Regions from separate parts of the Sorangium sp. So ce145 genome, predicted to be linked through region 3. Evidence: riboswitches for the same ligand, from Rfam matches in the RefSeq annotation. Region 3 holds a riboswitch; each other region holds the start of a gene.
The links. Region 3 has a riboswitch for cobalamin ahead of WMF34_RS20075 (TonB-dependent receptor domain-containing protein). Riboswitches for the same ligand answer to the same signal wherever they lie in the genome.
Positions count from the first base shown of each region.

Region 1: another riboswitch for cobalamin. It lies ahead of WMF34_RS04890 (TonB-dependent receptor); the one in region 3 lies ahead of WMF34_RS20075 (TonB-dependent receptor domain-containing protein).
Region 2: another riboswitch for cobalamin. It lies ahead of WMF34_RS01305 (energy-coupling factor ABC transporter permease); the one in region 3 lies ahead of WMF34_RS20075 (TonB-dependent receptor domain-containing protein).

Region 1 is NZ_CP150315.1:1,314,150-1,324,594, reverse strand. It holds gene WMF34_RS04900 (hybrid sensor histidine kinase/response regulator) at 1-632, opposite strand, end outside; gene WMF34_RS04895 (hypothetical protein) at 1,072-1,566, shown strand; gene WMF34_RS04890 (TonB-dependent receptor) at 1,580-3,781, opposite strand; cobalamin riboswitch at 4,020-4,227, opposite strand; gene typA (translational GTPase TypA) at 4,378-6,264, shown strand; gene WMF34_RS04880 (hypothetical protein) at 6,342-6,836, shown strand; gene WMF34_RS04875 (LysR family transcriptional regulator) at 6,824-7,762, opposite strand; gene WMF34_RS04870 (haloacid dehalogenase type II) at 8,035-8,844, shown strand; gene WMF34_RS04865 (DUF1990 family protein) at 9,386-9,985, opposite strand; gene WMF34_RS04860 (hypothetical protein) at 10,289-10,445, shown strand, end outside.
Region 2 is NZ_CP150315.1:334,625-345,069, reverse strand. It holds gene WMF34_RS01315 (3-hydroxyacyl-CoA dehydrogenase family protein) at 1-53, shown strand, start outside; gene WMF34_RS01310 (enoyl-CoA hydratase/isomerase family protein) at 429-1,256, shown strand; cobalamin riboswitch at 2,206-2,413, shown strand; gene WMF34_RS01305 (energy-coupling factor ABC transporter permease) at 2,512-3,225, shown strand; gene WMF34_RS01300 (hypothetical protein) at 3,222-3,563, shown strand; gene WMF34_RS01295 (CbiQ family ECF transporter T component) at 3,553-4,302, shown strand; gene WMF34_RS01290 (energy-coupling factor ABC transporter ATP-binding protein) at 4,299-5,120, shown strand; gene WMF34_RS01285 (CbiX/SirB N-terminal domain-containing protein) at 5,096-6,283, shown strand; gene WMF34_RS01280 (CASTOR/POLLUX-related putative ion channel) at 6,504-8,408, opposite strand; gene WMF34_RS01275 (hypothetical protein) at 8,575-8,922, shown strand; gene WMF34_RS01270 (DUF3209 family protein) at 9,187-9,561, shown strand; gene WMF34_RS01265 (FAD-dependent oxidoreductase) at 9,632-10,369, shown strand.
Region 3 is NZ_CP150315.1:5,405,524-5,415,968, forward strand. It holds gene WMF34_RS20070 (hypothetical protein) at 1-394, opposite strand, end outside; gene WMF34_RS20075 (TonB-dependent receptor domain-containing protein) at 388-2,418, opposite strand; cobalamin riboswitch at 2,626-2,852, opposite strand; gene dhbC (isochorismate synthase DhbC) at 3,095-4,357, shown strand; gene WMF34_RS20085 ((2,3-dihydroxybenzoyl)adenylate synthase) at 4,354-6,012, shown strand; gene WMF34_RS20090 (isochorismatase family protein) at 6,108-7,106, shown strand; gene WMF34_RS20095 (siderophore-interacting protein) at 7,138-7,998, shown strand; gene WMF34_RS20100 (2,3-dihydro-2,3-dihydroxybenzoate dehydrogenase) at 8,011-8,787, shown strand; gene WMF34_RS20105 (PepSY domain-containing protein) at 8,932-9,828, opposite strand; gene WMF34_RS20110 (hypothetical protein) at 9,927-10,445, opposite strand, start outside.

The DNA of each region.
Region 1 (10,445 bases), 4.1 Mb from region 3:
AAGCTGCCCTCGCGCCGCGCGGCGGCGAGCACCGCCTCTGGCCGGCCGCGCTCGATCGCCTCGGCCGGATAGAAGCGCGAGAAGTGCGTGCCGATCACCTCTTGCGCGGAGTATCCTTTGATCCGCTCCGCGCCGGCGTTCCACATGGTCACCCTGCCCTCGGGGTCGAGCATGAAGATGGCGTAATCCTTCACGCCTTCGACCAGCGTGCGGAAGCGCTCCTCGCTCTGCCGCAGCGACTCTTCCTGGCGCTTGCGCTCGGTCAGATCGCGCGTGATCTTGCAGAAGCCGCGCAGCTCGCCGTCGGGGCCGCGGAGGGCCGTGATGATGACGTTCGCCCAGAACATCGAGCCGTCCTTGCGCACGCGCCAGCCTTCGTCCTCGAAGCGGCCCACGCGCCGCGCTTCGGCGAGCTCTGTCTGCGGCCACTTCCGCTCGATCGCCTCGGCCGGATAGAAGCGCGAGAAGTGCGAGCCGATCACCTCTTGCGCGGAGTATCCTTTGATCTGCTCGGCGCCGGCGTTCCACGAGATCACGCGCCCCTCGGTGTCCAGCATGAAGATGGCGTAGTCCTTCACCCCTTCGACCAGCAGGCGGAATTGCAGATCGGCGCCGAGCCCCGTCGGATCCATGCGGCACAGCCTACAGCATGGTTACACGTTTGCCACGCGGCGAGGCTCTCCGTTCCCGTCCTGCTCTCCGCATCTGCGAGCCGTCATCGTGGCGGCCGGCAGCGGCGAGTGACGAGCACAGCAATGGCCCATGAGCCGGCGTCGAGAGCGCCCGCCGGCGGCCGCGCAGGGCCACCGCCGGCCGCTGGAGCGGTTCGAGAGTGTCACGACGGACTCATCGATTGTGGAGCCATCGAACGTGTCCAGTGCGATCCACCCAACCTCGAAGGCACCGGGGTTGTCTTGCCCATCAGCGCCGAGAGCGCGCGCCGCCGATCCGTTGCCGGCGCCCGGTGGCTCACGCTCGAGTTGGTGTGCGTGTCGCGGGCGAAGAGACGCCGGTGTACCCTGAGGCACCCGCGAGCATCTCCGCTGCGACCGCTCCGGAACGAGCATGATCATGCATCCCGACCCCTGGCACCTGGTCACCAGACAACCGGACTACGTCCTGGCTTCCTGGCACCGGATCTTCTGCGTCATCTGGCGCCGCGAGACGACCGAGGACGCCGCGCGCCACCTGAGGGACGCGTGCGCGGAGTTCGCGAAGAAGCACGCGCGTGGCATAGGGCTGCTCACGCTCGTCGAGAGCGGGGCGTCGTTGCCGCCGGCGCCCGCGCGCAGGGCGATCGCGGGCTTCCTCACGGAGGCGAGCGCATATATCAGGTGCTCAGCGGTCGTCTTCGAGGGCTCGGGGTTCCAGGCGGCGATGGTTCGCAGCGTCGTGACAGGGCTCACGCTCATTGCCCGTCAGCGTTATCCGCACAGGGTATGTGACATCCGGGAAGCCTGGCAGATGTTCGCAGAGCTCCTGCCCGCGGCGACGGGCGCTGCCGTGAGCGAAGCCGCGTTCCGGGCGTCGCTCGACGCGCTGCGCGAGGACCTCCGCCGGACATGAGCCGGCGCGGCGCCTACTCCCAGTACAGCGTCGCCCGCCCGATCGCGGTGAACGGCCACCCCGGCGAGTAGTGGATCCCGGTGACCGGGGCCGGCTCGTACGGCAGCCGCGACTCGCTCGCGAACTGGACCTCGCGCCACGTCGTGTCGAAGAGGTTCTGGATGTCCACGGCCACCTCGACGTTCTTCCACCGCAGCCCGGCGTTGGCGTCGACGACCGTGAACCCCTCGGCGGTGAGCGACTCGTCCTCGGTCGCGGGCCGCGCGCCGATCGCCTTGACCCGCAGCGCCGCGAACGGCGTGAACGCGCCGAGCGTCGGGCGGACGCCGACGCCCGCGGTCAGCGTCTGGGTCGGCGCGAGGGCGACCGCGCTCGCGTTGCCGGCGTTCTCGCGGAAGCGGGCGCGGGTGAAGGTCGCGTCCACGTCCGCGAAGAGCCAGCTCCGGAGCCGGTAGCGCCCGCCGATCTCGATCCCGTAGCGCCGCGTCTGCCCCGACGCCTCGGTCGCGCCCGCGTCGCCGCTCCAGACCAGCTCCGAGTCCAGGTCGAGCAGGAAAGCGGCCCCGCTCAGCGACAGCCCGCGCAAGGGCGCGACCCGCACGCCGACCTCGTAGCCCGTCGCGGGCGTGATCAGCGTCGCCGCGCCCTCCCCCAGCACCGCGCCCTGCGCGTCGTTCGAGTGGAAGCCCCGCCCGAAGTGGGCGAAGAGATCGACCCCCTCGGCGGGCGACACGATCGCCGTGAGCTTCGGGAGCAGCTGCATCTGTCCCCGGGCGCCGCTCGATCTGTTCCCCGCCGCCTCGAGGTCCTCGCCCGGATCGTCCACGTTGACGTCGATCCACTGCGCGCGCGCCCCGAGCACGAGGCGGAGCCAGCGCCGGAGCCGGGCGTCCTGCTCGACGTAAACGCCGATCTGGCTCTCGTCGACGTGGGTCCTGCTCTTCTCCTCGATCCGCTCGCGCGCCTCGTCGTGGTGGAGGGACTTGTCGATCGCGTCCGCGCGGATCTGCGCGCCGAGCGAGGTCGTGAACCTCGCCCCGCCGATCTCGTATTGCCTGCGGAACCGGAGATCGGCGCCGCCGACGGCGCGGTCGTCGTTCTGCTCGATCTGGTCGCCGCGGACCGGGTCCTCGCTGAAGAACGTGAAGTTCGAGTACAGCGTGAAGCGGTACCGGACGAGGTAGGCCAGCGCGCTCAGATCGGCGTCCCGCCACGCGGTCGAGTACGCGACGGACGCCATGTGCCGCTCGGTCGCCCCGCCCTCGGTCGGGTCCACGGCGCCGAAATGGTCGATGCACGGCTGTCCGAACGCCGACGGCGGCGGGTTCAGGCCGCCCTGCTCGCCCTCGCCGCACACGGCGCGCGCGGGGATCTGGCCGGAGCCGTGCCAGGTCGATCCGTACGACATCCAGGTCATCTGGACCTTCCCGGTGTTGCCCAGATCGTGCGTGGCCCGCAGGTACACGTTGAAGCGCTCGAGCCGCTCCGGGCTCAGGAACGGCCCGTCGTTCCGGTAGATCTCCGCCGCGGCCACCGCGCGCCACGCGTCGCCGAGATCGGGCGAGGCGATGACGAGGCCGCGCTGGATACCGTACTGCCCCAGGCTGACCTGCGCGTAGCTCTCCTCGAGCTTCTCGGCGAAGCGCAGGTTGACGGCGCCCGCCGTACCGAAGTCGCCGATGCTCGCGTAATAAGGCCCCTTATAGCCGTCGAGCCCAGTCACGAGCTCCGGGATCATGAAGTAGAGATCGGTGAAGCCGTGCCCGTGGCCGTGGCTGACCATGTTGACGGGCACGCCGTCGACGAAGAAGGCGACGTCGGTCCCGTGATCGGCGTCGAATCCGCGGAGGAAGTACTGGTTCGCCTTGCCGCCGCCCGCGTGCTGCACGGCGAAGAGCCCGGGGACCGACTCGAGGATGTCGCCCGGCCGGAGCCTCGGCCTGAGCTCGAGCTCCCGGTGTCCGACGGAGACGCGCGACGCGGCCTCGCTGCCCGGCTTCTCCGCCTGGATCGTGACCTCGATCGCGGCGTCGCCCGCGGGCGCGCCCTCGCCGGTGGGCGCTGCAGCGGCGGCCTCCGGCGGGGCAGCGGGCGCCTCGGGGGCGTCGCCCTCGGCGCGCGCGGGCCGCGCGGCGGCCAGCACCATGGATAACGCGGCGAGCAGATGCAATGGATGGCGGTGCCCGTGGCTCGTCGTGACCGTCTCGCGCAGCATTCGTGTCCTCCTTCGCCGCAATCGCGCGGAGCGGCGTCGTGCCGCTCGCGTCGAGCTCCGCGAGGACGAAATGGCTGGCCATCGCACGGTGCGCTGGACCGACCTCTCGCCCCCGCGGGCGACCGGAAGGCGACGCGGGGGGCGGTTCGGTATCCGGGACGTGGCAGAGGCAGAGCTGCACCGGCTCGGACCTCACCGCCTCCCTCGAGGCTCCCAGGTCGAACCGGCGCCGGATGTCTCCCGCCGCCGGGCGCTGGCAGGTCTTCGGGCTCGCGAGCGCTCCGGTCTGACCGGATTCCTACTGTCCACCGCTTCCCAGCCCTCGGCGGGCCAGTGCATGGGGTGGAGGTCGTTCTCGCTTACCGCTGCGGGGCAGCCCCGGAGTTTCACCGGGTTCCCTCTTCGGCCCAGGCGAACGCCCGGGCACCAGCACGGCGCGCACCCTATGGCCGTGCGCCTTCGGCTGTCAATCGCTAGCGCTCCCCTCGCCCGCTCGGCGCGCGCCGCTCCTGCGCCACGCGCGCGCCGAGCGCTCTCCATCCGAGCGCGTCGACGCGCGGCCGCCGTGCAGGCCGAACGTTCGGGCTCTAGCGAGGATGGGCTCGCTCCTCCGTGGGTCGCGTGCTACACGGCCGCCGCCGTATATGCCCCGTAACGATCTCCGCAATATCGCCATCGTCGCCCACGTCGACCACGGGAAGACGACCCTCGTCGATCACATGCTCCGCCAGTCGGGCGCCTTCCGAGAGAACGAGGTCGTGGCCGAGCGGGTCATGGACTCGAACGACCTCGAGCGGGAGCGCGGCATCACCATCCTCGCGAAGAACACGAGCATCCGGTACCGCGGGGTCAAGATCAACATCGTCGACACGCCCGGCCACTCCGACTTCGGCGGCGAGGTCGAGCGCACGCTCATGATGGCCGACGGGGCGCTCCTCCTCGTCGACGCCGCCGAAGGCCCGCTGCCGCAGACGCGCTTCGTGCTCTCGAAGTGCCTCCAGCGCGGCTTCCCGGTCATCGTGGTCATCAACAAGATCGACCGGAGCGACGCGCGCGCCCACGAGGTGCTCTCCGAGGTGTTCGACCTCTTCTGCGACCTCGAGGCGAGCGACGCGCAGATGGACTTCTCGACGCTCTACGCGATCGCGAAGTTCGGCCAGGCGAAGCGCGAGCTCGAGCACGAGGCGAAGGACCTCGAGCCGCTCTTCGAGACCATCCTCGAGCGGGTCCCCGGCCCCTCCGGCGACCCCGACGGTCCGCTCCAGGTCATCGTCTGCAACACGACCCACGACGAGTACGTGGGCCGGCTCGCGGTCGGCCGCGTGGTCCGCGGCACCGCCCGGTCCGGCGCCGACGTCGCGCTCCTCGCCGAGGGCGGCCAGTCGCGCGGCTACGTGAAGATGCTCTACGCCTACGAGGGGCTGAAGCGCGTCGCGGTCGACAGCGCCGTCGCGGGCGAGGTGATCGCGATCGCCGGGATCGACGCGGTCACGATCGGCGACACGATCGCGGATCCGGCGCACCCCGAGGCGCTGCCGCGCATCGTGGTCGAGGAGCCGACGATCAAGATGAAGATCGGCGTCAACACGTCGACCTTCGCCGGCAAGTGCAAGCAGTCGAAGTACCTGACGAGCCGTCACCTGAAGGAGCGGCTCGAGCGCGAGGCGATGAAGAACCTCGCGATCCGGGTGGAGCCGACGGACGTGCCCGACACGTTCGTGGTGCTCGGCCGCGGCGAGCTCCAGCTCGCGATCCTCGTGGAGACGATGCGGCGCGAGGGGTACGAGATGCAGCTCTCGAACCCCGAGGTGGTGACGCGCGAGATCGACGGCGAGGTGATGGAGCCGCTCGAGCTCGTGGTCGTGGACGTGCCGGACACCTACGTCGGCATCGTGACCGAGCGCCTCAGCAGCCGGCGCGGCCGGATGGTGAAGATGACGAACCCCGGCTTCGGCCGCGCCCGCCTCGAGTTCCGGGTGCCGTCGCGCGGGCTCATCGGCTTCCGCGGCGAGTTCCTGACGGCGACGCGCGGGACGGGCCTGCTCAACACGATGTTCGACGGCTGGGCGCCCTGGGGCGGCCCGATGATGCGCCGCCCGACCGGCGCCATCGTCGCCGATCGCGCCGGCGTCTCGACCCCGTACGCGCTGCACCACCTGCAGCCGCGCGGCATGTTCTTCATCGTCCCCGGCGTCGAGGTCTACGAGGGGATGATCATCGGTGAGCACAACCGGCCGAACGACACCGACGTCAACGTCATCAAGGAGAAGAAGCTGTCGAACGTGCGCAACCACGGCAAGGACGAGAACGTCCTCCTGGCCAGCCCGCGGCTGCTCACGATCGAGACGGCGATGGAGTGGATCGACGGCGACGAGCTCGTCGAGGTCACGCCCGACGCGGTGCGCGTCCGCAAGAAGGTGCTCGCGTGCAACCGCCGAGAGCGCCGCGAGGACGCGATCGAGCAGTCGCAGGCGGTGGAGTGAGCGGCGGGGGACGTGCGGGGCATGCGGGGCGTTCGACGCGCGCCCCTGCCGTGCCTGCCGCGCGCTAGGATGCCCTGATGAGAACGCCGCTGCTCTTCGCTTTCCTGGCCTCGCTCGTCGCGCTCTCGGGGGCGGGCGCTTGCGGCGGGGCGGTCGTCGTCGACGGGCTCCCCGGGAGCTCCGACGGCGCCGGGGGCGCTGGCGCGGCCGTGGGGTCGCCATCGGCGAGCTCCGGCGGGGCCTCCGTCGAGGAGCAGAGGGCCTCGTGCGATTTCTTCTGCTCGCTCTTCGACGGCGTCACGTGTCCGGAGCTCCGGTGTCCCGAGCGCTGCGCCGACCTGCTCTCCGAGCAGCGCCCCTGCAACGCGCTGACCGCTCCTTTCTTCGATTGCATGGGCGAGACCGTCATCTCCGCGGACCGGATCCCCTGCACGTTCCTCGCGCCGTCGATCGCGTCGCTCTTCGATTGCCTGAGCGGGCGCGATCCGGAGTGCAGGACCGATTTCCTGCCCCAGACGTGCGACGCGCCGTTCGACAAGCTCAGGGCGTGCCAGGGCGATCAGGGCCGGTAGCGGGGGCGCTCGTCGCCTGACGCGCGCGGCCGCGCGCCGGGGTCGAGGGCGCTCCGGAGCGGCCCGAGGGCGTCGGCGACGAACGCGACGAGCGCCTTCACGCGCGGCACCCCGCGCGTGTCGCGGTGCACCCCGAGCCACAGCTTGCGCCCTGGCGGCGGCGAGGGCGGCGAGAGCAGGCGGAGGCCGGCGGTCGCGTCGCCCAGGTAGCGGGGCAGGCAGACGAGCCCGACGCCGGCGGCCCCCATCGTCGCCTGGGGCTCGCGGCCGTTGGTGCGCGCGGCGACGCGGGCCTTCGCGGCGACGGCGCGCACCCACGACAGGTCGGCGATCGCCGGGGGCTCGTCGTTCATGGTGACGAGGGTGTGGCCCTCGCACTGCCGGCCCCAGTCCGGCGGGCCGTGCTCGGCGAGGTAGGCCTCCGAGGCATAGAGCCCGAACCCGATCCGCGCGACCTCGCGCTGGAAGACCTCGTGGTGCTCGAACGCGGCGGCGCGAAGGGCGATGTCCGCTTCCCGCCGCGGCAGGCTCAGCCAGCGCGCGTCCGCGATGAGATCGACGGAGATGGCGGGGTGGCGCGCGAGGAACGGGACGAGCAGCGGCCCGAGGACGCGCGTGGCGAGCCACTCGGACGCGGTGATACGGAGGTGGCCTCTCAGGCCCGCGTCGCGTCCGGCGGCGGCGCGCTCGGCCGCGAGCGCGTCCTGCTCCATGCGCTCGGCGTGGCCGAGCACGCTCTCGCCCGCGGCCGACAGCGCGAACCCCGACGGCGAGCGCTGGAAGAGCCTCGCCCCGAGGCGCCGCTCGAACGCCGCGACGCGCCGCCCCACGGTCGGCTGGGTGACCTTCAGGACGCGCGCGGCGGCGGAGAGGTTGCCGTGCCGCGCGACGGCGAGGAAGTAGCGCAGATCGTCCCAGTCGAGCATGGCTCCGGGGCGCGGGGCGCTGCTGCCGGAGAGCGCTCCGCGCCATGCAAAGGTGCATGGCGAGTCTACGTCGATGGCGGATCCCCGGGCAACGGCGGACCGCGCATGCTCTGCCGCGTGCGTTCCCGCACCCGCGCGTTCGCGCACCCGCGCACTCGCGCACTCGCGCACCCGCGCTCTCGCGCTCTCGCGCTCTCGCGCTCTCGCGCTCTCGCGCTCTCGCGCTCTCGCGGGTCGCGTGGTTCACGTCCGATGATCCGATGGAGGCTGGCATGTTGACGAATCGTCGTGAGTTTCTCCACCGCGTGACCGGCACGGCCGCGGCGGGCTTCCTGGGCTCGGCCCCAGCCGGGACCGCCTCCTGTGCCGCGCAGCACGGGCCGGCGCCGCCGCGGCCGGCGGCCGGGTCGAAGATCAAGGCGGTCGCCTTCGACGCCTTTCCGATCTTCGATCCGCGGCCGATCGCGGCGCTCGCGGAGGAGCTCTGTCCTGACAAGGGGGCGTCGCTGAGCGAGGCGTGGCGCACCCGGCAATTCGAGTACACGTGGCTCCGGGTCGCGTCCGGCGAGTATGCCGACTTCTGGCAGGTGACTTCGGATGCGCTGGTGTTCGCCGAGCGCGCGCTGGCGCTCGATCTCGGGGAGGAGAAGCGGGCGCGGCTCCTCGGCGCGTACCTCGATCTCCGGGCGTGGCCTGACGTGCTGCCAGCGCTCCGGGCGCTGAGGGACGCGGGGATCCGGCTCTCGTTCCTGTCGAACTTCACGCCGAGGATGCTCGGGGCCGCCATCGAGAGCTCCGGTCTGGGGGGCCTGTTCGAGCACGTGCTCAGCACGGATGGGGCGAGGACGTACAAGCCGGATCCTCGCGCGTACCGGATGGCGCTCGACGCGTTCGGCCTCACGCGCGAGGAGATCGCGTTCGTCGCGTTCGCCGGCTGGGACGCCGCGGGGGCCCGGTGGTTCGGCTATCCCACGTTCTGGGTCAACCGCCTGGGCCTGCCGGCCGAGGAGCTGGGCGTGAGCGCCGACGCGACGGGAGCGAGCCTGTCGGATCTCGTGGAGTTCGTGAAGGAGAGGGCGTGACCGGCGGGGCCATGCCGTCGACGACCGAGTCGAGGCTGGAGCGACAAACGGGTTGAAACCACGAGAAAAGCAGGAATTTCACAGGGAGGCAGGGAGGCGGGGAGCGAGAGACGGCAAGAGGGAGAAATTCATTCTTTCTTCCTCCCTGCCTCCCCGCCTCCCTGTGAAAATTCTCCGGGTTTCAACGCGATCGGTGTCCTATGGATTCCCCTGCTGCACTCGCACTCACATTTGCATGATGACTTACTTCTTGATGAGTCGGCGCAGGCAGATCTGCATGCCGGGTTACTTCCAGACGAGGCACAGCAGGCATTTTTGTATGACTCTTCACTTCCAGGAGCCGCCGCGCAGAGGCGCTCGTGCGATCCCCTGATCCCGGGGCTCCCTGGAGAGGCGGCTCCGGGAGCTGCGGAGCTTCGAGGCGCTGCGCAGGATGCGACTCCGGGTGCCGGCGGCTGGCAGTGCGGGCCCTCGCGTGACGTGGTGAAGGGAGCGCGGCGCGCGGGTCCCGTCACGGAGCCCGCTCCGCTCCCGGCGCGCCTCACGGCGGCGAGGTCACGGCGCTGCGCATGGCACCCATGGAGTCGCGGGCGAACCGCCCCTGGACCCGGCGCGCGTAGGGATAGCCGAGGCGGGCGAGGAGGTGGTTCGGCCGGGAGACGGCGAAGATGTCGTAGGCGACCTCGCCGGAATGCTCGTCGTGCTCGACGAGGAAGCGCTCCTCGCCGCGCTCTCCGTGCTCCTCGAGCGTCCCGTAGGCGAAGCCGAACCGGCGCACAGGGCCGCTCGTCTCATCGACCGTGGAAACGATCCGGCAGGCGTTGAGCCAGTGAATCCCGAGCACGCGGACGAGGATCACCACGGTGACGCCGGCCTTCAGGGGAGCGTCGGGATAGCAGAGCTCGACCCAGCCGAGCCGGAACTGCGCCCAGCGCCGCATCGCCTCGACAGCGCGGTCGAAGAGCGCCGTGCCCTCGCCGAGCACCGCGCGGTGGTGGTCGACGTTGAAGCCGGCAGGCGGCCGCGGGCGGCCATCGCCGGCGCCGGTGCAGCCGACCTCCGCGTACGAGAGCGGCCGGCCCGCCTGGCGAGCGAGGAAGGCGCGGATCGTGGCATCGGAGGGGCGGGCGCGGGAGAGCACGCGGGGCAGGATAGCCGATCACGGAGACGCCATCTCGATGGCTTTACAGTCACGACGAAGCACGAGGAGCAACTTCGCTGCTGGCCGACCTGCACGGATCCGAAAGACCTCTCGCCGAGGGATCAGCATGGACATGAGATGTGCTGGACGATCGCGAAGCGGGCTTCAGGCGCGCTTCGCAGAGCGAGGATGGCGGCGCGCGCCGCGCGCGGGCTCGCCGGCCCGCGCGGCTGGCACCTGCCAGCGAGCGCTGATACGCTCCTCGGCGACTCGTAACAGCGAGGAGGTGCATGGCCAATGGACATGCAGTTCAAATTTCACGACGCCGATGTCGAGGCGGACCAGCTGGATGCGATGCTCGAGAGCTTGATGCGCGACATCGGCACCGCAGGCGCGACCCCGCGCCGCGCCGTTGAAGGCCACCTCCCCAGGAACGCGAAGGGAGACGCCTTCACCGTCG
Region 2 (10,445 bases), 5.1 Mb from region 3:
GGGGGTTCTACGTGTACGACGAGAAGGGGCAGAAGAGCGGGCGGGCGGTGTAGGCGGCTGCCACGGAGCCAGGGAGGGAGGGGAGCGACGACGGGATACGCGCGATGCGACTACTGGTGTGCGGATCCGGGGACGTGCGTTCTGCCCGACTGCCCACGATTGCACGCGGGCTCGTGGCAGGGCCGTCATGTCGCGCGCACCCGCGCTCAAGCGATGAGCTCGGATCATCGAGCGACGGGCCGTGTCCCGGAACAGGCGCGTGACGTCCACTGGAAATCGCTCGCTTGGAAATCGCTCGCTTGGAAATCGCTCGCTCGCCGGCTCGGCAATGGCCTCGGCACAGCGGGTTCGGGCGGACACGGAATGACGCCTTCCCTGGCCCACGGCAGGCGCTTCCCACCGGCGCGGGGCGCTGCTAACCACGCTCCATGACCGCTCAAGAACAGCAGCCGGGGGCCCCTGCTCGCGGTACGCTCCAGTTCGTCGCCGTCGAGCGCGCGGATCACGTCGCCACCGTGACCATCCAGCGGCCCGACAAACTCAACGCCCTGAACCCCGCCGTCCTCGGCGAGCTCACCGCGACCTTCCGCGACCTCCTCGCGCCCGCCGACGGCAACGAGGTCCGCGCGGCGGTGCTGACCGGCGCCGGCAAGGCGTTCGTCGCCGGCGCCGACATCGCGGAGATGGCGGCCATGAACAGCATCGCCGCGAAGCGGTTCGCCGACGCAGGCCACCGGCTCGCCGAGCTCATCGAGACTGCCCCCTTCCCCGTGATCGCCGCCGTCAACGGCTTCGCGCTGGGCGGCGGCTGCGAGCTCGCCCTCGCATGCGACTTCATCTACGCGGCCGAAAACGCCAAGCTCGGCCAGCCCGAGGTGAACCTGGGCGTCATCCCGGGGTTCGGCGGGACCCAGCGGCTCCTGCGACGGGTCGGGCCAGGACGCGCGCGCGAGCTCGTCTATTCAGGAGACATGATCACCGCCCAGCAGGCGTTCTCGATCGGGCTCGTCAACGCCGTCTTCCCAGCGACCGAGCTGCTCGCCCGCGCCCGCGAGACCGCCCTCAAGATCGCCTCGCGCGGCCCGCTCGCCGTCGCCGCCGCCAAGCGCGTCCTCCTGCGCGGCGAGAGCCTCGACCTCGCCGCCGCCAACGAGCTGGAAGCCCAGGCATTCGCCGCGCTCTTCGGCAGCGAAGATCAACAGCTCGGAATGAAAGCGTTCCTGGCGAAATCGCAGGCCACGTTCACGGGCAAATGAAGGCTCGGGAGGCGCGAACCGCGCGCTCGACGGCAAAAAAAATACCGCGCATCACGCTGGAGGGGGGCCCAGAATGACCGCGGCAGGGAAACCGCGCCGGAGTCTTGAACGTCCGCCACGGTGCAGAAGAAAGACCGCATGCGCTCCGGGCTGGGGGGTCCGCGCCGGTGCGCATGCGGTAGTCAGATTGTGGCATCCGCAGGCGCGTTGTCGATAACAAAGTGCAACGCGTGCACGCCGAGCGAGCAGAACGCTCCAGGCGCGAAGGCGGCCAGGCGGACGCGCGCCCCACACACACGATTTGCGGGAATTCACGTTCGAGCCGGGCATACCCATCCACCAGAGACAGCGCCCTGCGCGGCGTTCGCCTCGCATTCCGAGACGAGCGAACACGAAATCCTCATCTCTTCAATAAGAGAGGCCACGAGGCAGCAGGCCGTACACCGGACACCTGCTCCCGAGTAAAGAGCCAGGACGAACAAAGCACACTGCGGAAGGAATGCGCCGGCGCCGGGTTTCAAGCGCACGAGAGCCCCTCGTGCGGGCCCAGACCGAGACGGGGGCTGCGCCCGCGCGGCGACAAAGTAAACAGTCTTTATTTAAGGGGGACATAATTCAAGACGTGTGCTCGACGACGCTTCGCGTGATGCGTCTGGGTCAATTTCTCGGCCTCGGGCCGCCGCACGACAGGGCCTCGAGCGCTCGTCGGCGCCCACGGCCGCTCGATGGGGGGCGCCGACGGGCGCGCGGCGCGCCTCGGCAGCGATGGCCTCGTGCGCCTCGGCAGCGTCCCCGAGGGCAGGGTGCCCACCAGCGCAGGCATCACCGCCGCACCGGCCGTACCGACGCCGCGGACGAGGGCGCTCGCGGCGGGCCGCGAGCACCCCGTCCGCGATCGGGGCGCGACGTCCTTGACGCCGGGAACGAAACGGGATTACCGAGCACCGGCCTGACAATCCATTCCTCGGGTGCCCTCCGGGGCATAACAGGGAAGCCGGTGCAAAACCGGCGCGGTCCCGCCACCGTGAGTGGGGAGCTGCCTCCGAAGACCACTGGGCCTCATTGGAAGAGGCCTGGGAAGGTGGACGCAGCGCTGGGAGCTCGATCAGCTCCCTGAACCCATGAGCCGGGAGACCTACCCGAGCCTCCCACGAGGTGCAGCTTGCGCACGTCTTCGTGGCGTTCGGGTGCGGACTTCACCCGGAGCGCCGAAATCGGTCTTCACGGCCGCGTTGTGTCGATCGCCGCCGTGTTCCTGGGGACGCTCCTCGCGCCCCGGCCCGCGGCCGCGATGCACCTCGCGGAAGGCGTCCTGCCGCTCGGCTGGTGCGCCTTCTGGAACGCGCTCGCCCTGCCCTTCGTCGCGATCGCCCTCCACCTGCTCCGGCGCCGCACCGAGCAGGACGCCTTCTACAAACCGTTCGTCGGCCTCATCGCGGCCGCCGTCTTCGCGATCTCGTGCATGCCCGTCCCGGTGCCGACCGCCGGGACCTGCTCCCACCCGTGCGGCACAGGGCTCGCGGCGGTGCTCATCGGCCCCTGGATGACCGTGCTCGTCACCGTGGTGGCGCTCCTTATCCAGGCCCTCTTCCTCGCGCACGGCGGCCTCACAACGCTCGGCGCCGACGTCGCGTCGATGGGTATCGCGGGCGCCTTCACCGGATATTTCGCCTTCCACCTGGCGCGGCGCAGCGGCGCGAACCTCTGGGTCGCGGGCTTCCTCGCGGGCGTGACGTCGGACTGGGCAACCTACGCCACCACGGCGCTCGCGCTCGCGCTGGGGCTCTCGGGCGAGGGATCGGTGACGTCCATGTTCACGGGCGTCGCCCTCGCCTTCGTCCCCACCCAGCTCCCGCTCGGCCTGCTCGAAGGCGTCATGACCGCGGGGGCGCTCGCCTTCCTGCGCGCCCGGCGGCCCGACATCCTGGACCGGCTCCAGGTCGTCCGGCTCGCCCCGGGGGCGTCGTGACGCGGCGGCTCGGGCAGCGCCCGCTGCCAGCGCCGCTCGCGCGGCGCGCGTGCGCGGCAGCGCTCCATCTCGCCGGTTCATTCTGGCTCGCCGCCTGCGGCAACGCGTCCTGGGACGGCGTCGACGAGGCCGTGGTGCGCCGCGTCGCCGAGGACGCGGGGCGCCACGACACGGGGCCGCTGTTCGCGGGCCTCGAGGGCGACCTCCTGCTCTTCGCGTTCCTCTGGGCCGGGCTCCTCGCCGGCTTCGCCCTCGGCTATTTCTCGCGCGTGCTCTTCGTCGAGCGCGCGGGCGCGCCCGCGGGCAAGGCCGGCGGCGAAGGCCTCCGTGCGGACTGACCCGCCCGCGCGGCTCCGCGACGTGGACGCCCGGCTCCGCCTCGGGGCCGCCGTGGCGGCGTGCTGCGTCGCCGCGGGCGCGCGCTCGCCCGTCACGCCGGCCGCGCTGCTCCTCCTCGCGTGCGCGGCCCTCCGCCTCCAGGGCACGCCGGCGCGCGCCGTCCTCCGCGCCGCCGCGCCCGCCGCGTGGATCGGAGCGGTCGCGGCGGCGCTCGCGCTCGCGCTCACGCCGGGGGCGCCGCTCCTCCCCGGCGCAACGTTCCCGGTCGACGCGATCACGGCCGAGGGAGCACGCCGCGCCGTGACCCTCGGCGCGCGCGTCCTCGCGGCGGCCGCGGTGCTCCGGTGGCTCGCCGGCGCCGCCGCGCCCGCCGAGATCGAGGCGGCGCTCGCCGGGCTCGGCGTCCCCGCGGCCCTCGTCGAGCTGCTCGCGCTGACGCGGCGCTTCGCCGGCGTGCTCCAGCGCGCGGCCGACAGCGCGTGGAGCGCCGCCGCGCTCCGCGGCGGGTTCACCCGCCCCGGCGCCGCCGCGCGCTCGGCCGGCGCCGTCGCGGGCGTCGTGGCGCTCCGGACGCTGGAGCGCTCCGAGAGCGCCGCGCTCGCGATGCAGCTCCGCGGCTACCAGGGGAAGCTCCCCGTCGCCGACCGAAGGACGAGCGCGCCCGCCGCGAACGTCGCGTTCGCCGCCGCCGCCCTCGCGGCCCTCGGGCTCAGCGTCGCCGCGGGAGAGGCCGGATGATCGCGCTGCGCGCCCCCCGGCTCGGCTACCGGCGCGGCGAGCCCGTGCTGCGCGACGTGCGCCTCGACGTCGCCGAGGGCGAGTCCGTCGCGGTGCTCGGCGGCAACGGCGCCGGCAAGACCGCGCTGCTCCGGACGCTCGTCGGGCTCCTCCCGGCGCCCGGCGGCGGCGTCGAGATCGCGGGCCGCCGCGTGGGCTCGCCCTCGGACGCCGTCGCCGCGGGCGCCGCGCTCGTGCTCCAGGACCCGGACGACCAGCTGCTCGGCGCGACGCTCCTCGATGACGTCCTGTTCGGCCCGCGAAACCTCGGCCTGCCCGCGCCCGAGGCGCGCCGCCGCGCCGAGGCGGCGCTCGCCGCCGTGCAGATCGCCCACCTCGCCGACCGGGCCATCGAGGCGCTGAGCTTCGGCGAGCGCAAGCGCGCGTGCATCGCCGGGATGCTGGCGATGCGGCCGCGGGTGCTGCTGCTCGACGAGCCGACCGCGGGGCTCGACCCGGAAGGCGAGCTCGCCCTGTGCCAGACGCTGCGCGCGCTCTCCGAGCAGCAGGGGACCACGCTGGTCACCGCGACCCACGCGGTGGACCTCGTGCCGCTCTTCGCCTCGCGCGCGGTCCTGCTGGGCGACGGTCAGGTCCTCGCGGACGGGTCGCCGCGGGAGGTGTTCGCGCGGGGGGAGCTCCTCGCGCGGGCGCGGGTGCGGCGGCCGTGGGTCGCCGAGCTCTGGACCCGGATGAGCCCCGTGCCGCCGCGGGGCGGCGCGGGCCTCCCGCTCACCCTGGAGGAGGCGCTCGCGTGCATGACGACGGTCTCCTGCTGATCGGCCACGGCAGCCGCGACGCCGCGTCGAACGCCGAGTTCGAGGCGATCGTGGCGGATTACGCCGCGGCGCGGCCCGGGATCGCCGTGCAGCACGGCTACATCGAGCTCGCGACGCCTCACCTCGCCGACGCGCTCGCGGCGCTCGCGGCGCGGGTGTCCCGCGTGGCGGTCGTGCCGCTCTTCCTGTTCGCGGCGGGGCACGTGAAGAACGACATCCCGATCGCGCTCGAGCGGGCGCGGGCCGCGCACCCGGGCGTGCGGTTCTCGGCGGCGCGGCCGCTCGGCGTGCACCCGGCGCTCGCGGAGATCGCGTTCGAGCGCGCCGCGACGGCGCTGCCGGACGACCCGGCGGCGCGGGCCCGGTCGGCGCTCGTCGTCGTGGGGCGCGGGTCGAGCGACCCCGACGCGAACGGCGATTTCTGCAAGACGGCGCGCCTCATCGGCGAGGGCCGCGGGCTCCAGCTCGTCGAGCCGACCTTCATCGGCGTCACCCGCCCCTCGGTCGAGGAGACGCTGGAGCGGGTCGCGCGGCACCGGCCGGAGCGCGTCGTGGTGGTCCCCTACTTCCTCTTCGCCGGGCGGCTCATGACGAAGCTCGCCGAGCAGGTCGACCGCTTCTCGTCGACGTACCCGTGGATCCGGGCGTCGCTCGCGCCGCACCTCGGCCGGTCGAGCGCGCTCGAGGGCCTGATCGACGAGCGCGCGCGCCAGGCGTTCGCCGGCGAGGCGCCGCTCCCCTGCGACACGTGCATGTACCGCACCGCGCTGCCGGGGCTCGCCCGGGAGGTCGGCGGGCTCAAGGCGATGCTCTACAGCGTGCGCCACACGCTCACGCACACGCAGGCGTCGAACCACCCGCACGCGCACCGCTCGCTGCGCAAGCACGTGCTCGTCTGCGGCAACGCCGACTGCGTCGACCGCGGCAGCCTGGCGCTGCTCGAGTCGGTGCGCCGCCTCGTGAAGCAGGCCGGCCAGCAGCAGCAGATCCGCGTGACGAGGACGTCGTGCATGGGGCGCTGCGGCGAGGGGCCGACGGTCGCCGTCTACCCCGACGGGGTCTGGTACCGCGGCGTCCGCGACGAGGACGCGAAGGACCTCGTCGAGGAGCACCTGCTCGGCGACCGGCTGGTGGCCCGGCTCGTCGACGACATCATGCAGTGAGGCGCGGCGCCGGGCGCCGCCCTCGAGCATGAATCGCCGACGCGCGGAGCCTCTGCCGCGGCCCGCGCGCCCCCTCGGCCCTCCTTCGCCTACCGCCAGCAGGCGGCGGAGCCGCTCTTCGGCCCGGCCGCGCTGGCGATCGCGATCCCGCTCGCCGCGATCTCCATCGCCGCTTCTGGCGTGCTTCTCGAGCGCACCGACGCGCTCTGAGCCCGCCTCGCTACTGCTCGGCCAGGACGATGATCCGATCGCCCCGCGCGAGCGTCAGCTTCGCGCGCTTCCTCGGGTTCACCTTCACGCCGTAGGCCTGCGCCGCGTCGTCGGCCTGCGCCGCGAGGCGGACGCCGACCGCGACCTCGCCGCGGCGCCGCGCCGCCTCGACGATCGTGGCGAAGCTCACCGGGCGACCGAGGCGCACGTAGTCGCCCGCGGGCTTCAGGTAGAGCTCGGACCCCTCCGGATCGAACAGATCCTGGAAGACCGCGGCGAGATCCCGGTTCTCGGAGATCTGCGCGAGCATCAGGCTGATCAGCTTGTCGCTCACGATGAAATCGTCCGCCTGCGCGACCTCGGCGAGCTCGCGGTTCCTGACGTCGAGCATCTCGCTCACGATGCTGAAGCTCTGGCCGCGCTTCGCCTCGATGTCGCGCAGGTGGAGCAGCGTGACCAGGGTGCGCGCATCGGCCTCCTGCGGATCGAGCGCGTCGGAGTAGCTCAGCGTCACGACGTGATCGAAGGCGCCGACGACGCGATCGAGCGTGCGCCGGTCGGTCGTGTCGCCCGGCTCGAACGTGACGGTGAGGTGCTCGAGCTCGCCGCGCTCGGCCTCGAGCTGCTGGGCGGCGTCGGGGGCGTCGGCCACGACGGTGACCGAGGAGCCCTCCGCGACGTAGTGATCGAGCTCGCGGATGAACGCCACCGCACGGCGGTTCCAGCCGAGCAGGAGCGTGCGCTCGGGCCTCGGCGCGGCGGGCTTGCCGTCGCGGATCGCTCGCTCGTCGACGGACGGCGCGCGCTTCAAGGGCGCGCCGATCGCGCTGTCGTCCTCGGCGATGAGGAGGACGGCGTCGCCACGCTCGATCCGCGCGTCCATCGGCGGGTTGAGCCGCACCTCACCGCCGCGGAGCCGCAGCCCGATGACCGCGCAGTCGTCGTACGCGAACAGGGCCTCGCCGAACGACCTGCCGGCGAGCGCGGGCTCCTCGCGGGTGTAGATCTCGTGGCCCTTGAAATCGAGCAGCTCGCTGTAGACCGCGCTGAGGCCCTCGCTGCGGCAGGTCTGCACGGTGATGCGCGTGAGCACGTCCTCGGTGGGGATGAGCGCCGCCTCGTCGCGCGCCACGAGCCGCGCGGCGTCGAGGTTCCGCTGGTCGCGGATCTGCGTGACGATCGGGTAGCGGCCCTGCTTGCGCCCCGCCTTGTTGGTGAGCGCCAGGATCGACTTGATCACCCGCGAGTCCGGGTTCCCCTCCTCGGGGGAAAGGATGATGATCGACCGCGCGGCGTCCGGGTTCACGATGGCGATATCCGCGGGATCGCTCGGGTTTCCGGTGCGGCAGACGACGCGCGTCTTGCCGGTCGACCCGACGCGCGCACGGATCTCGTCCTCCATCTCGACCTTGTCCTTCTCGGCGAGCACGGCGATCGCGGCGCGGGGGCGGCTCTCGTTCGCGATCGCGAGCTCCTGGATCATCGAGAAGATCTGCGGCGACCAGCCGAGGATGACGGTGTGCCCCTCCTCGCACACGAGCGAGCGGCCCTTGCGGAGCTCGCCGACGCGGGCCTCGATCCCGCTCGTGATGATGCCGATGAGGATGCTGACCATGAAGATGCCGCCGAGCGTGACGGCGAACATCGCGGCGAGGTAACCGCGGCTGCCGGTGTCGCCCGCGACGGTGCCGGCGTCGAGCGCGCGCATCAGCGTGATCCAGAGGGCCGAGGGGAACGACACCGGGGCGCCGTCCTCCGCGGCCGGGGCGAGCCCAAGGAGGACGACGACCGCCGCGAAGACGACGACCATGGCGGTCGAGAGCGCGAACAGCCAGGCGATGAGCGCGGGCGCGCCCTTCGCCATGGTGAGATCGAAGCGGTAGTGGAGACGATCGACGAGGGTGATCTTCTGCATGGGGCGCACGGGCGCCGCGCGCTCCGGGGGCGCGGCGGGGGGCCCACCTAGCACGGACCGAGCGCCCGTCGAACAGCGCTCCCCGAATCTCGCTGCGCCGCAGGCGGGCGCGCGCACGAGTTCGCCGAGCTCAACCTGGCGGCGGCGGAGCCGGGGCCCGACTCCGATGCTCGATCTCGACGCTGCCATTGCGGACTACGATGCCGCTCTCGCTCTGCACCAGGCCAAACGACACCGCCTGAAGGCACTAGTCCTGACGAATCGCGGCGAGCTACGAGCACAGCGTGGCGATATCGTCAGCGCAGCCTCGGACGATGAGGCCGCTCTCGAACTCGCCAAGGCAAACAGCAACGGCTCGCTCCAGGCAAGAATCCTCCTACTCCGAAGCGACCTCCGCGTCGAAGAGAGCCGGCGTGCGCTCAGTGGGCTCTTTGAATTGGTCATGAATGGGAAACTGGCGCAGGAACGCCACACAGCTTATTTCCATGCCACGAGCATCCAAGGGTCACCTTGATGCTGCTCTTGAAGATTGTCATGGCGCACTGACTTTACGCCGCAGCGCGGGGAATGATGAAGCTCAGGCGACGGCTCTCCTCGCTCGTGGCGAGGTGTACGTGCTGCGACTGGAGCCGGCGCTCGGACAAGCAAACGTGCTCGAATTGCTGGGCGATATCGCTCGCTGTGAAGGGCGGCGAGACGCGGCGCTACGCTACTCCGCCGACCGTGCGAGACACGAAAGACTCTTTCCGCCCTCTTCTCTAGCTGGTAGGGAGCCCCCATGGCCTGTCACGAGATCGCCGCGCTCCGCCTTGGGCTCATGAACATCCTGGGCATCGATGATCCCGCCGAGCGCACGCACGAGCTCGCCGAGCTCGGCGCCGCGGCGGCCGAGCCCGGTCCGGTCTCGGCGATGCTGCGCGCCGGGGACCTGAAGAACCTCTCGCGCCTCTTCGAGGGGTCGCTCGTGGAGCTCCAGGAGAAGGTCGCGAAGACCCCCGCCGGCGACCCGAAGCTGCCTTACCTGCGCTCGCTCCTCATCCTCACGAAGCAGGTCGAGCTCGACCTGCGCGCCCAGGTCGACGGGCTCGGCCGGCTCTACCGGGAGCTCGAGGAGATGCACGACTTCGTGCACGAGATCTACCCGGCCGAGTGAAGCGCCCGGCCGCTCACCGGAGCGACCATGGGGCGCGTGATTGCGACCGCGCGGAGACAGGAGCGACGTCATGGCAACACAAGGCAACCCGAAGATCAGGATCGCCCACGCAACGCCGCTCGGCGACGCCGCCCGGCTGCTCCGGCTCGAGCGCGTGGACGGCGCGGAGATCGGCTTCGCCGGCGGGCAGTACGTGATCATCAACACCGGCGTCACCCTGCCCAGCGGCAGGCTCGCGAAGCGCGCCTACTCGATGCTCTCCAGCGACGCCGAGCAGCGCGCCGTCGAGATCGCGGTGAAGCGCGTCGGGGCCGGGCCGGGCTCGAACGTGCTCAACGACATCGCCGTCGGCGCCGAGCTCGAGTGGAGCGGCCCGTGGGGCAAGCTGCGGCTCGCGCCGGGCTTCTCCGGCCGCGCGCTCGTGATCGCCACCGACACGGGCATCACCGCCGCCCTCGGGATCGCCCGGAGCGCGGCCGCCGCCGGCGCGGCGCAGCTCGACCTGCTCTGGCTCGTCGAACCGGGCGAGACCTTCGCCTCCGAGCCGTTCGTCCGCGAGCGCCTCCCCGCCGCCGTCCGCCTCGCGGTCGCCCGCGACCTCCCCCCGATCGGCCACCCCGAGCGACCGGCGCGCGCGTGCGCCCTCGTGGAGCGAGAGCTCGCGGCAGGGCCCCACGACGCCGTGCTCTGCGCGGGCGACGGCGCGATCCTCTACCCGCTCCGCGACCACCTGGTCTCGCTCGGCGCGCCGGAGGGGAGCGTGCTCCTGGAGAGCTTCTTCAACAACCCTGCGAAGAAATCTTTGTAATCGTTCGGGATCTTGCGAGGGCGGAGCTCCGGCCGAGGGGTCGGAGGGATAGCCCTCGATGGCGGAACCGCCGGCG
Region 3 (10,445 bases):
CCTCGAACCCCTGCCCGACCGGGAGCTGCGCGAGGACCTCGGCGGTCTCGAGATCCATCCAGGTGATCACGTTCGTGCCGAACCGATCGAGCAGGACCACACGGCCGGACGGCGGCGCCGCCGTCGGGACGTCGACGTCGCCGGACAGCGCGAGGCTGAGCCCCGGCTTCGCCGCGCCGCTCGACACGAAGGAGGGCGACAGGGTGGTCCCGTCGAGCGCCGACACAGCGATGTTCGTCGACTGGTAGTCGCTCGTCACGATGACGACGCCGCGCTCGCACGCGTCGCCGTCGCCGCCGCCGTGGACGCCGCCCGTCGACGGCGGCGGCGAATCCACGTTGCACCCGAGCATCGGGATCGAGATCGCGAACGCAAACAGACTGATCTTCACCATGTTGACTCCAGTGTGAAAAACACGCTCCGCCCCGGGAGCGGAAACCCGACGACATCCGTACGCCGCGCGTCCAGGAGGTCCGCGACGCGACCCCTCACCGCGAGGTGCCCGTCGAGCCACCTCGCCTCCGCGTCGAGGTCGAGGGTCGCTTGCTCCGCGATCACGCCGAGCCCGGCGGGATCGGCGTACCGGCTCGACTGGTACACGGCCCGGATCTCGCCCGACGCGCCCGAGAACACGGCGCCGCTCGGGCGCTTCCACGCGGCGTGCAGGCGCGGCGCGACGACGAGGCGCGAGCGGAACGGGAGGAGGTCGTTCCTCGTCGTCCGCCCCGGCGTCGTGTCCCGCGGATCGAGCAGCGTCGCCGCGATCTCGGCGCGGAGGAACCGGGTCACCTCGACCCCGGCCAGGAGCTCCGCGCCCACGACGCGGGCGCGGCCGACGTTGTACGGGCTCACGTAGCCCTGACCGGACTTCTCGTACGCGACGAGCCCGGAGACCGCGCTCCCGAACGCGAACACGTCGATGAAGGCGCCGCGCAGCACGGCGCCGCGCCCCGTCTGCGCCCGGATCCCGGCCTCGATCGTGGCGCCCGACTCCGGCTCGAGCTCCGCGTTGCCGTGGACGACGCCGGAGACGCCGTACACCTCGCCGAGCGTCGGGACGCGGACGTAGCGGCCCACGGTCGCGAGGAACCGGAGCCGGTCGCTCCCCGCCTCCACGCCGACCCGACCGGTCGGGACGAGCACGTCGCAAGGGCGCTCCCGGTCCGCGCCGGTGGCGTGGCACTCCCCGCTCGCGAGGGCGTGCAGCGCGAGCCCCTCGCCGAGGCGCGCCTCCGCGCTGACGGCGCCGCGCGCGAACGAGCGCCGCGCCCGCGCGAGCGGGACGTCGTCCGGCGCGCGTGAGATGTCCTCGCGCGCGACCGAGAGCACGGGCCGCACCCGGAGCCGCTCGGCGAAGGAGAGCGTCGCCCCGAGCGTCTGCTCCAGGCGGCGGCCGGCGAGGCGGAGCTCCGGCGTGAGCAGCGCGAGCTCGAAGAGGGGGTCGTGGACCTCCGACCGCGCCTCGATGAACGAGGTGCGCGCCTCGAGCGTGTGCTGCGCCTCTCCGCCGAAAGGCACCCGCGCCGCGACCGACGTCAGCGCGCGCCGCGACTCCCCCCGCGCCTCGCGGGACGGCAGGAGCGCGAGCCTCGGCACGCCCTGCTCGCGGCCTGTGCCGTTCGCGATCACGTCGACGATCGCGCCGCCCCCGAGCTCGACGCGCGCGAGCGCCCAGGCGTCGATCGTGCGCACGTCGGCGTTCTGCCGGCGCTCCAGCTTGTCGTCGCTCTCGTCGAAGAGCGTCCCGCCATCGTTGACGAACGCGTAGCGGTTCTCCGCGGCCTCGGCGCTCACCCCGACGATCGCGCTCACCGGGCCCGCGCTGGCGCCGGCGAACGCCCACCCGCGCCGCGCGCCGAGCGAGCCCGCCATGGCGCCCACGCCGGCCGTCGTCCGGGAAGGCCGCCGCGGCTCGAAGAAGATCGCGCCGCCGGGGCCGAGGCGGTCGGCCTCGATGGGCGCGTGGCCGCGGTAGATCTCGATGCGCTCGATGAGCCAGAGGGGCACGAGGGAGAGATCCGCCGTCCCCACGACGTCGTCGTTCAGGCGGACGCCGGCGAGGTACACCGGCGTCTGCGTGGCCGTCGCTCCCCGGAGGGCCGCGGTCGCCGGCCCGCCGAAGCCGCCCGACTCGATGACGAGGACGCCCGGCTGCGTGCGGAGCACGTCCCCCGCCCCGAGCCCCGCGCCCGTGAGGCGCTCGCGGCCCAGCACCGACCCCGCGACGGACCTGTCCTTGGGCGGCGCGGGCGCGCGCATGGGATCCCCCTCGACGCGCACCTCCAGCGGGTCGGTCCCCGGCCGAGCGGCAGCGCGACCGCCGTCCTGCTCGACCTCCGGCCTGCGCGGATCGTCGGCGCGGGCGGCCGGCAGCGCCGCCACGGCGCTGCAGGCGGCGAGCGAGAGCCAGCACGCCACGCCGGCGCTCCGGCGCCGACGCGACCGACGATCCGAGGAATCAACCATTCACGCGCCGCCTGCCCGCGTCGACCCCGCGCTGCTCAGGGTGAGCTGAGAGCCGAAGCGAGGGGGCTGCGTGACGGGCCACGGCACCGCGCGCGAGCGAGGTGGTCGAGAGCCTGGGCGCCTTCCCCTCGAAGGCTCAGGTCAGCGCGCGCCAGAGCACCGGCGCGCGCACCTTCGGCAGGTCTTCGGACTCACGGGCGCCGCGGCCGTCGCCGGTCGCTCTCCTACACATCACCGCTTCCCAGGCTGCTCTGGTGCGTGCCCAGTGCTTCTTGGTGATGGTCGTTCCCGTTCACCGCTGCGGGGGCAGTCCCGGATTCTCACCGGGTTCCCTTTTCAGCTCGCCAGGCGATGGCCGGACGAGCACCGATGGCGGGGCGACTCGTCGCACCCGTCACGCAGGATGTCAACGCAGAAGCGAAGGCCCGGAGCGCCCCGTCCACGGGCCCACCGGCGACGCACACCCGAGACAGAACCGGGACTCCCTTGACAGTCCTGCTCGCGCGTGCCATGAGTTACTTGAAACTGATTTTCCTTATCAGTTATCGGAAACGAGCGGCCCGAGACCCGACGTCCAGCGCCCGATGACCTGAGCCCACGTGGCTCTCGACGCCCATCGGAGCTGAATGTGACGAGTTCCATCTCGATACCGGCCGCTGTCGCGCTGCCCGCGGCGAACGCAGGGCAGCTGTTGAAGCAATACACCCCTGAGTCGGCGTTCTTCTTCGCGTCGCCGACGCGCACCCTCCTCGCGCAGGGCGTGCACGACATGATCCTCGAGCCGAACGGCGCGGATCGGGGCGACCGCCTCGCGGACCGCGTCACGAGGGTGCTCGCGTCGGCGTCGAGGGCCGGCCAGGGCCTCCCCATGGTGGTCGGCGCGGTGCCGTTCAACAGCACGTCGCCGGCGCACCTCATCGTGCCGAGGGCGATCCAGAGCGCGGGCCCGCTCCACCGCACGTCGGAATCGCCGAGGTCGCACCTGCCGATCACCATCCAGGAGCTGCGCCAGGTCCCCGAGCCCCGCGACTACGTGCGCGGCGTCGAGACGGCGGTGGGCCTGATGCGGTCCGAGGCGCTGAGCAAGGTCGTCCTCTCCAGGATGCTGGAGATGGTCCTGCGAGAGCCGGTCGATCTCCGCCTCGTCCTCCAGCGCCTCTCGCAGCAGAACCGGAACGGCTACACCTTCGCGGCCAACCTGTCGGATCCCACGGCCGGGCTCTCCAGCGCGGAGCGCGGCGTCCCGACCTCGCGCGCGCGGACGCTCCTCGGCGCGAGCCCGGAGCTGCTCCTGTCCCGCTCCGGGCTCCGGGTGATCGCCAATCCGCTCGCCGGCTCCGCGGTCCGCAGCCCGGACCCCGACGAGGACCGCCGGCGGGCGATCGCCCTGCTCGCGTCCGAGAAAGACCGGCACGAGCACGCGATCGTCGTCCACGCCGTCGCCGCCGCGCTCCGGCCGTTCTGCCGGCGCCTGAGCGTCCCCGACGAGCCCTCGCTCACGCAGACCCCGACGCTGTGGCACCTGTCGAGCCGGCTCACGGGGGAGCTGCGCGATCTCTCGATCTCCTCGATGAAGCTGGCCACCGCGCTGCACCCGACCCCCGCGGTGTGCGGATACCCCACGGACCGCGCCCGGGACGCCATCGAGGCGATCGAGCGGTTCGATCGCGGGTTCTTCACCGGGCTCGTGGGCTGGTCCGACGCCAGCGGCGACGGCGAGTGGGCGGTCGTCATCCGCTGCGCCGACGTCGCCGGCCGGGCGCTCCGCCTCTATGCCGGGGCCGGGATCGTCATCGGTTCGAACGGCGAGCACGAGCTCGCCGAGACCACCGCCAAGCTCGGGACCATGCTGAACGCGCTCGGCCTCGACGAGGCGCCGGAGCGGGCATGAGCGCTCCGGAGGAGAGCCGGCAGGCGCGACCGCAGGCGCTCGACGGCTGGACTCCGTGGCCGGCCGAGATGGCCGAGCTCTACCGGCGCGCCGGCTACTGGCGCGGCGAGACCTTCGGGCGCCTGCTCCGCGAGCGGGCCGCGCGTCACCCGGATCGGATCGCGCTCGTCAGCGGCGATCGCCGGCTGAGCTACGGGGAGCTCGATCGGCGCGCCGATCGCCTCGCCGCGGGCCTGCTGCACCTCGGGCTCCGGCCGGGGGATCGCGTCGTCGTCCAGCTCCCGAACATCACGGAGTTCTTCGAGGTGTGCTTCGCGCTGTTCCGGCTCGGGGCGCTCCCCGTGCTGGCCCTGCCCGCGCACCGGCGCGCCGAGATCGCGTACTTCTGCGAGCACACCGAGGCGGTCGCGTACGTCATCGCCGACCGGGACGGCGGGTTCGATTACCGCGCGCTGGCGAGCCAGATCCGGCGCGACGTCGGGACCTTGCGGCACGTGCTCGTGGCCGGCGAGCCGGGCGAGCACACGGCGCTCTCCAGCCTGGACCGGGAGCCCGTCGAGCTCCCGGAGCCCGCCGCGGGGGACGTCGCGTTCTTCCAGCTGTCCGGCGGGAGCACCGGCGTACCGAAGCTCATCCCGCGGACGCACGACGACTACCTCTACAGCGCGCGGGCCAGCGCGGAGATCTGCGGGCTCGACGAGGGCAGCGTTTACCTCGCCGTCCTCCCCGTCGCGCACAACTTCACGCTCAGCTCACCCGGGAGCCTGGGCGTGCTCCACGCCGGCGGCCGCGTGGTGCTCTGCCGCCGCCCCAGCCCGGACGAGGCGTTCCCGTGGATCGAGCGGGAGCGGGTCACGATGACCGCGCTCGTGCCGCCGCTGGCCTCGGTCTGGCTGGAAGCGGCCCGGGCGGCGCGGCACGACCTGTCGAGCTTGAAGGTGCTCCAGGTGGGCGGCGCCAGGCTCCCCGCGGAGGTCGCGCGCCGCGTGGGGCCGGCCCTGGGCTGCAAGGTGCAGCAGGTGTTCGGGATGGCGGAGGGGCTCGTGAACTACACCCGCCTCGACGACCCCGACGCCACCGCGCTCGAGACGCAGGGCCGGCCCATCTCGCCCCACGACGAGGTCCGCGTCGTGGACGACGACGACCGCGACGTCGAGCCCGGGCAGATCGGTCACCTGCTCACGCGAGGGCCCTACACGATCCGCGGCTATTACAGGGCCGACGCGCACAACGAGAAGGCCTTCACGCGCGACGGCTTCTACCGCACGGGCGATCTCGTGCGGCGGACCCGAGAGGGCTACCTCGTCGTGGAGGGCCGCGCCAAGGATCAGATCAACCGCGGCGGCGAGAAGATCGCGGCCGAGGAGGTCGAGAACCACGTCCTCGCCCACCCGGCGGTGCGCGACGCGGCGCTCGTCGCCATGCCGGACGCCCACCTCGGCGAGCGCTCGTGCGCGTTCCTCGTGGCCCGCGGGCAGCCGCCGCCGGCGAGGGAGATCAACGCGTTCCTGCGCGAGCGTGGCGTCGCCCAGTTCAAGGTGCCCGATCGCATCGAGTGGCTCGACGTCCTCCCTACGACGAGCGTCGGCAAGGTGGACAAGAAGGCGCTCCGCCGGTGGATCGCCGACAGGCTCGCGCAGGGCGCGCGCGCCTGAGAGGACAGCGCGGGCCCAGGCGGCGCAGCGGCGCCCGCGGCCCGTTCCATCGACAGGAGCGCTGCGATCACGAGAGAGAGAAGAGAGGAACGACCATGGCCATCCCCCGCATCCAGACCTACCGCATGCCACGAGCCGAGGAGCTCCCGGAGAGCCGGGCGTCATGGCGGCCAGACCCAGGGCGCTCCGTCCTCTTGATCCACGATATGCAGGAGTATTTCCTCGGCTTCTACGACGCGAGCGCGTCCCCGATGGTCGAGCTGATCGCCCATGCCCGCCTGCTCCGCGAGCGGTGCGCGGCGAGCGGGATCCCGGTCGTCTACACGAAGCAGCCCGCCGAGCAGACGAGGGCCCAGCGCGGTCTGCTGACGGATCTCTGGGGGCCCGGGCTGACGCAGCAGCCCGACAAACACGAGATCGTGCGCGAGCTCGCGCCGGGAAGCGCCGACACCGTGCTCACCAAGTGGCGTTACAGCGCCTTCCAGCGAACGGAGCTCCTGGATCTCATGCGCCGGTGGGGCCGCGATCAGCTGATCGTGTGCGGCGTGTACGCGCACATCGGGTGCCTGCTGACCGCGTGCGAGGCGTTCATGAACGACGTCCAGCCGTTCCTCGTGACCGACGGGACCGCCGATTTTTCCCGGCAGCAGCACGACATGGCCATCGCCTACGTGGCGCAGCGGTGCGGCGTCGCGCTGCCGACGAGCGACGTCCTGGCCGCGCTCGCGCCCCGCGAGCGGACGAGCGCCCCGCAGCGCGACGCGGCGGCGCCGGCGCCGGCGCCGCTCAGCGCGACGCAGGACCGGGCGCCGTGGGTCGAGCGCCTGCGCGGCGACGTGGCCGAGGTCCTCGACCAGCTCCCCTCGGCGATCTCCGATCGCGACGGCATCCTCGATCTGGGGCTCGACTCGATACGGCTCATGACGCTCGTCGAGCAGTGGCGCGCCGCGGGGATCGACGTCGCGTTCGTGGACCTCGCCGAGCTGCCGACGCTCGGGCACTGGTGGGAGCTCCTGTCGACCCGGCTGCCGCGCGAGGCGAGGCCGGCGCCCCGGCACCGCGCGGAGGCACCGCTCCAGGAAGCCGCCCGCTGACCGGCCGAGCTTGCCCCACGACGGCTTCCCCATGGCACAGGTCACCATGAATCAGGTCGCGACATCCGCACCCAGGACGGTGGCGCGCACCCCGCCGCGCCTCCTCGAGGTGCTGCGCACGACCGCGATCTCCCCCCGCATGCGGCGGATCACGCTGGGCGGCGCGGCGATCGCGGGGTTCCCCGCGCGCTCGGGCGGCGCGCACATCAAGGTCTTCTTCCCGCGCGGCGACCAGGCGGCGCCGGAGCTGCCCACGCTGGGCCCGGACGGCCCCGTCTGGCCTCCGATGCCGCGGCGGCCGATCACGCGCACGTACTCGGTGCGCAGGTACGACGCGCAGGCCGGCGAGCTGGACGTGGACTTCGTCCTGCACGGGGACGACGGCCCCGCGTCGCGGTGGGCCCACCACGCGAGGCCGGGCGATCGCATCGGCATCGCCGGGCCGGGCGGCCCCGATCCGATGCTCGGTCCCGCGGACTGGTACCTCCTGGCCGGCGACCTCTCCGCGCTGCCGGCGATCGGCGCGCTGCTCGAGGCCCTGCCGAAGACGGCGCGCGGCCACGCCATCGTCGCGATCCCCGACGCGGCGGACGTGCAGGAGATCGAGCGCCCGCCGCACGTGGCGCTGACCTGGATCACCCTGCAGGGCGAGCACGCCCCGGGCCCCCGGCTCGAGGCGGCCGTCCGCGCCCTGGGATGGCCAGCGGGCCGCGTCTTCGCCTGGGTCGCGGGCGAGTCGTCGTCCGTCGTCGCGATCCGCGATCACCTGCTCGACGAGCGCGGGCTCGGTCGCGAGGCGCTGTACGCGATCCCCTACTGGAAGGCGAGCCAGTCCGAGGAGGCGTACCACGCGGAGCGGCACCGGATCATGGATGGGCTCGACAGGGCCTGACGGGAGCGATCGATGGAGTTCGAGCACAAGGCGGCGCTCGTCACGGGCGCGGCCCAGGGGATCGGCGAGGCCGTCGCCCGGAGGCTCGCCGCGCGCGGCGCCGCCGTGGCGGCGGTGGACGCGAACCGGGAGCGCCTGGCCGCCGTGGTCGCCGATCTCCAGGCGAGCGGCCATCGCGCCGCGGCGTTCGTGGTGGACGTGGCCGACGGCGAGGCGGTCGACGGCGCGGTGGAGCGGATCGAGCGCGAGCTCGGCCCCCTCGAGATGCTTGTCAACGTGGCCGGCGTGCTGCGCGTGGGCGGCGCCCTCTCGCTGACGAGCGACGACTGGGAGCGCACCTTCGCGGTCAACACGAGGGGGGTGTTCAACGTGAGCCGGGCCGTGGCGCGCCGCATGGTGCCGCGCCGATCGGGGTCGATCGTGACGGTCGGGTCCAACGCCGCGCGCACGCCGCGGATGAACATGGGCGCTTACGCGGCCTCGAAGGCCGCCGCGGCCCAGTGGACGAAGTGCCTCGGCCTGGAGCTCGCGCAGCACGACATCCGGTGCAACGTGGTGTCCCCTGGCTCGACGGACACGCCGATGCAGCGCGCGCTCTGGGCGGACGATCGCGGCGCTCAGGCGGTCATCGCCGGCGCCCCCGAGGCGTTCCGGCTGGGCATCCCGCTGCGCCGGATCGCCACGACGGACGACGTCGCCAGCGCGGTGCTGTTCCTGCTCTCGGACGAGGCGCGGCATATCACGATGCACGACCTCTGCGTCGACGGCGGCGCCACGCTGGGCGCCTGATCCTGGTCTGGCTTCGTTCGAGCGAGAAATGAGCCGCCAAGACGCCAAGGACGCCAAGGACGCCAAGATTTTAAATTCATTGTCTTCTTGGCGTCCTTGGTGTCTTGGCGGTTCATTTCTCTGGTTTCCGAGCTGTTCGGTATTCTAGGGACCTTCCTTCGCGACGTTTCCGAACAGCGCGTCGGACGCCGTGCCGACCATCACCACCGCGGCGAGCGCCACGGCGGCGGCGATCGCGAGGGCACCGAGGACGCGCGAGGGCTTCATCTGCCACCACATGGCGAGTCCGCTGAGCGCCCACACGACCAGCGTGATCCCGGTGATGTCCGCGAAGAGCGCCCAGAGCCACGCCACGCCGCCGTGCACGGGGAAGTGATGCGTCTTGTGGAGCGTCTCGAGCACCTCGACGAAGCGGGGCCACCCCCGCGCGCCGGCTGGCCGCCCGTCGAGCCGCCCCGTGCCCAGGTTGTACGTGACGTTCCAGGCGCGGCCGTCCGCGTCCCGCATGCCGAAGCGCAGCTCGGGGCTGATCTTCGGGTGGGCGCGCAGCGGCCCCGCGGCGTCGACACCCATCTTGGGCAGGAGATCCTTCATCTGCTCCTGCACCGCCACCATCCTGTGCCCAGGCAGGTCGATCGCGACGCCGGCGAACGGGGGCGCGGGGGCCTCGGGCTCGGGAGGGTGGCTGGAGACCGTCGCGCTGCCGTCGTCGAGGCGCAGGATCACCACCTCGCGCCCCCCATCGGCGCGCGGCGCCGCGAGCAGGGGCCACCCGGAGAAGGCGCCCGGGGTCCCCGGATCGAGCGTGTAGCGCGAGGGCGAGCCGGCGTTGAGCTGCTCGACGACCTGGCGCGCGAGCTCGCCGGGATCCCAGGGCTGGAACCCGGTGAGCGCCGACAGCCGCTCTCCCGAGAGCGACCGGCTGTCGATGTCTCGCCCGATCTGCGGGTGATTGAACAGCGTGCCGCTGATCCCGAACAGCAGTATCCAGGGGAACAGCAGCAGGCCCAGGTACATGTGCACGCGCCGCACGACCTTCATGATCGCGCCGTAACGCGGCCGCGCGCGGGGGCCCCGCGGCGAACGGGGCCCTCGCGCGGCGTCGTCCCTCATCGCTCCTTCGTGATCGGGCGCGAGCGTCATCGGATCTTCGCGACGGAGAAGGTGAGCCCAGGCGCGCTCACGCCCGCCTCGCCGGGCCCGTCCTCGCCGATCTCGCGGAGCGTCGTCGACTCCTGGCCCTCGAACTCCAGCAGGAAGGTGCGGTCGCCGAGCGCGACGCTCAGGACGCTGCCGCCGCCGGGCGCCGCGTCGAGCACGGTGGCGGTCGGCGTGTCGCCGAGCGTCACGCTGGCCCACCGCCACGCCGCGGCGCTCGCCAGCACGCGCGGGTGGGTGTCGTCCGCGATCGCGAAGAGGCTCTCGTCGAGCACCCGCAGGAACGCCCTGCCGTCCGGGCCGCCGAAGAGCGAGCCGGCGGTGTCGCCCTCGAACAGCGCGCTCAGCTCCACGTGGAACTCGGGGTCGAACTGCCTCGTCTCCGGATCGAAGCGCAGCATGCACGGGGCGGCCGCGTTGTCGGGGTTGAGCCGGTGCACCGCCGCGCCGTACGCCTCGGTGGCCACGTAGATCATGCCGTCGGGCCCCTCGACCCCATC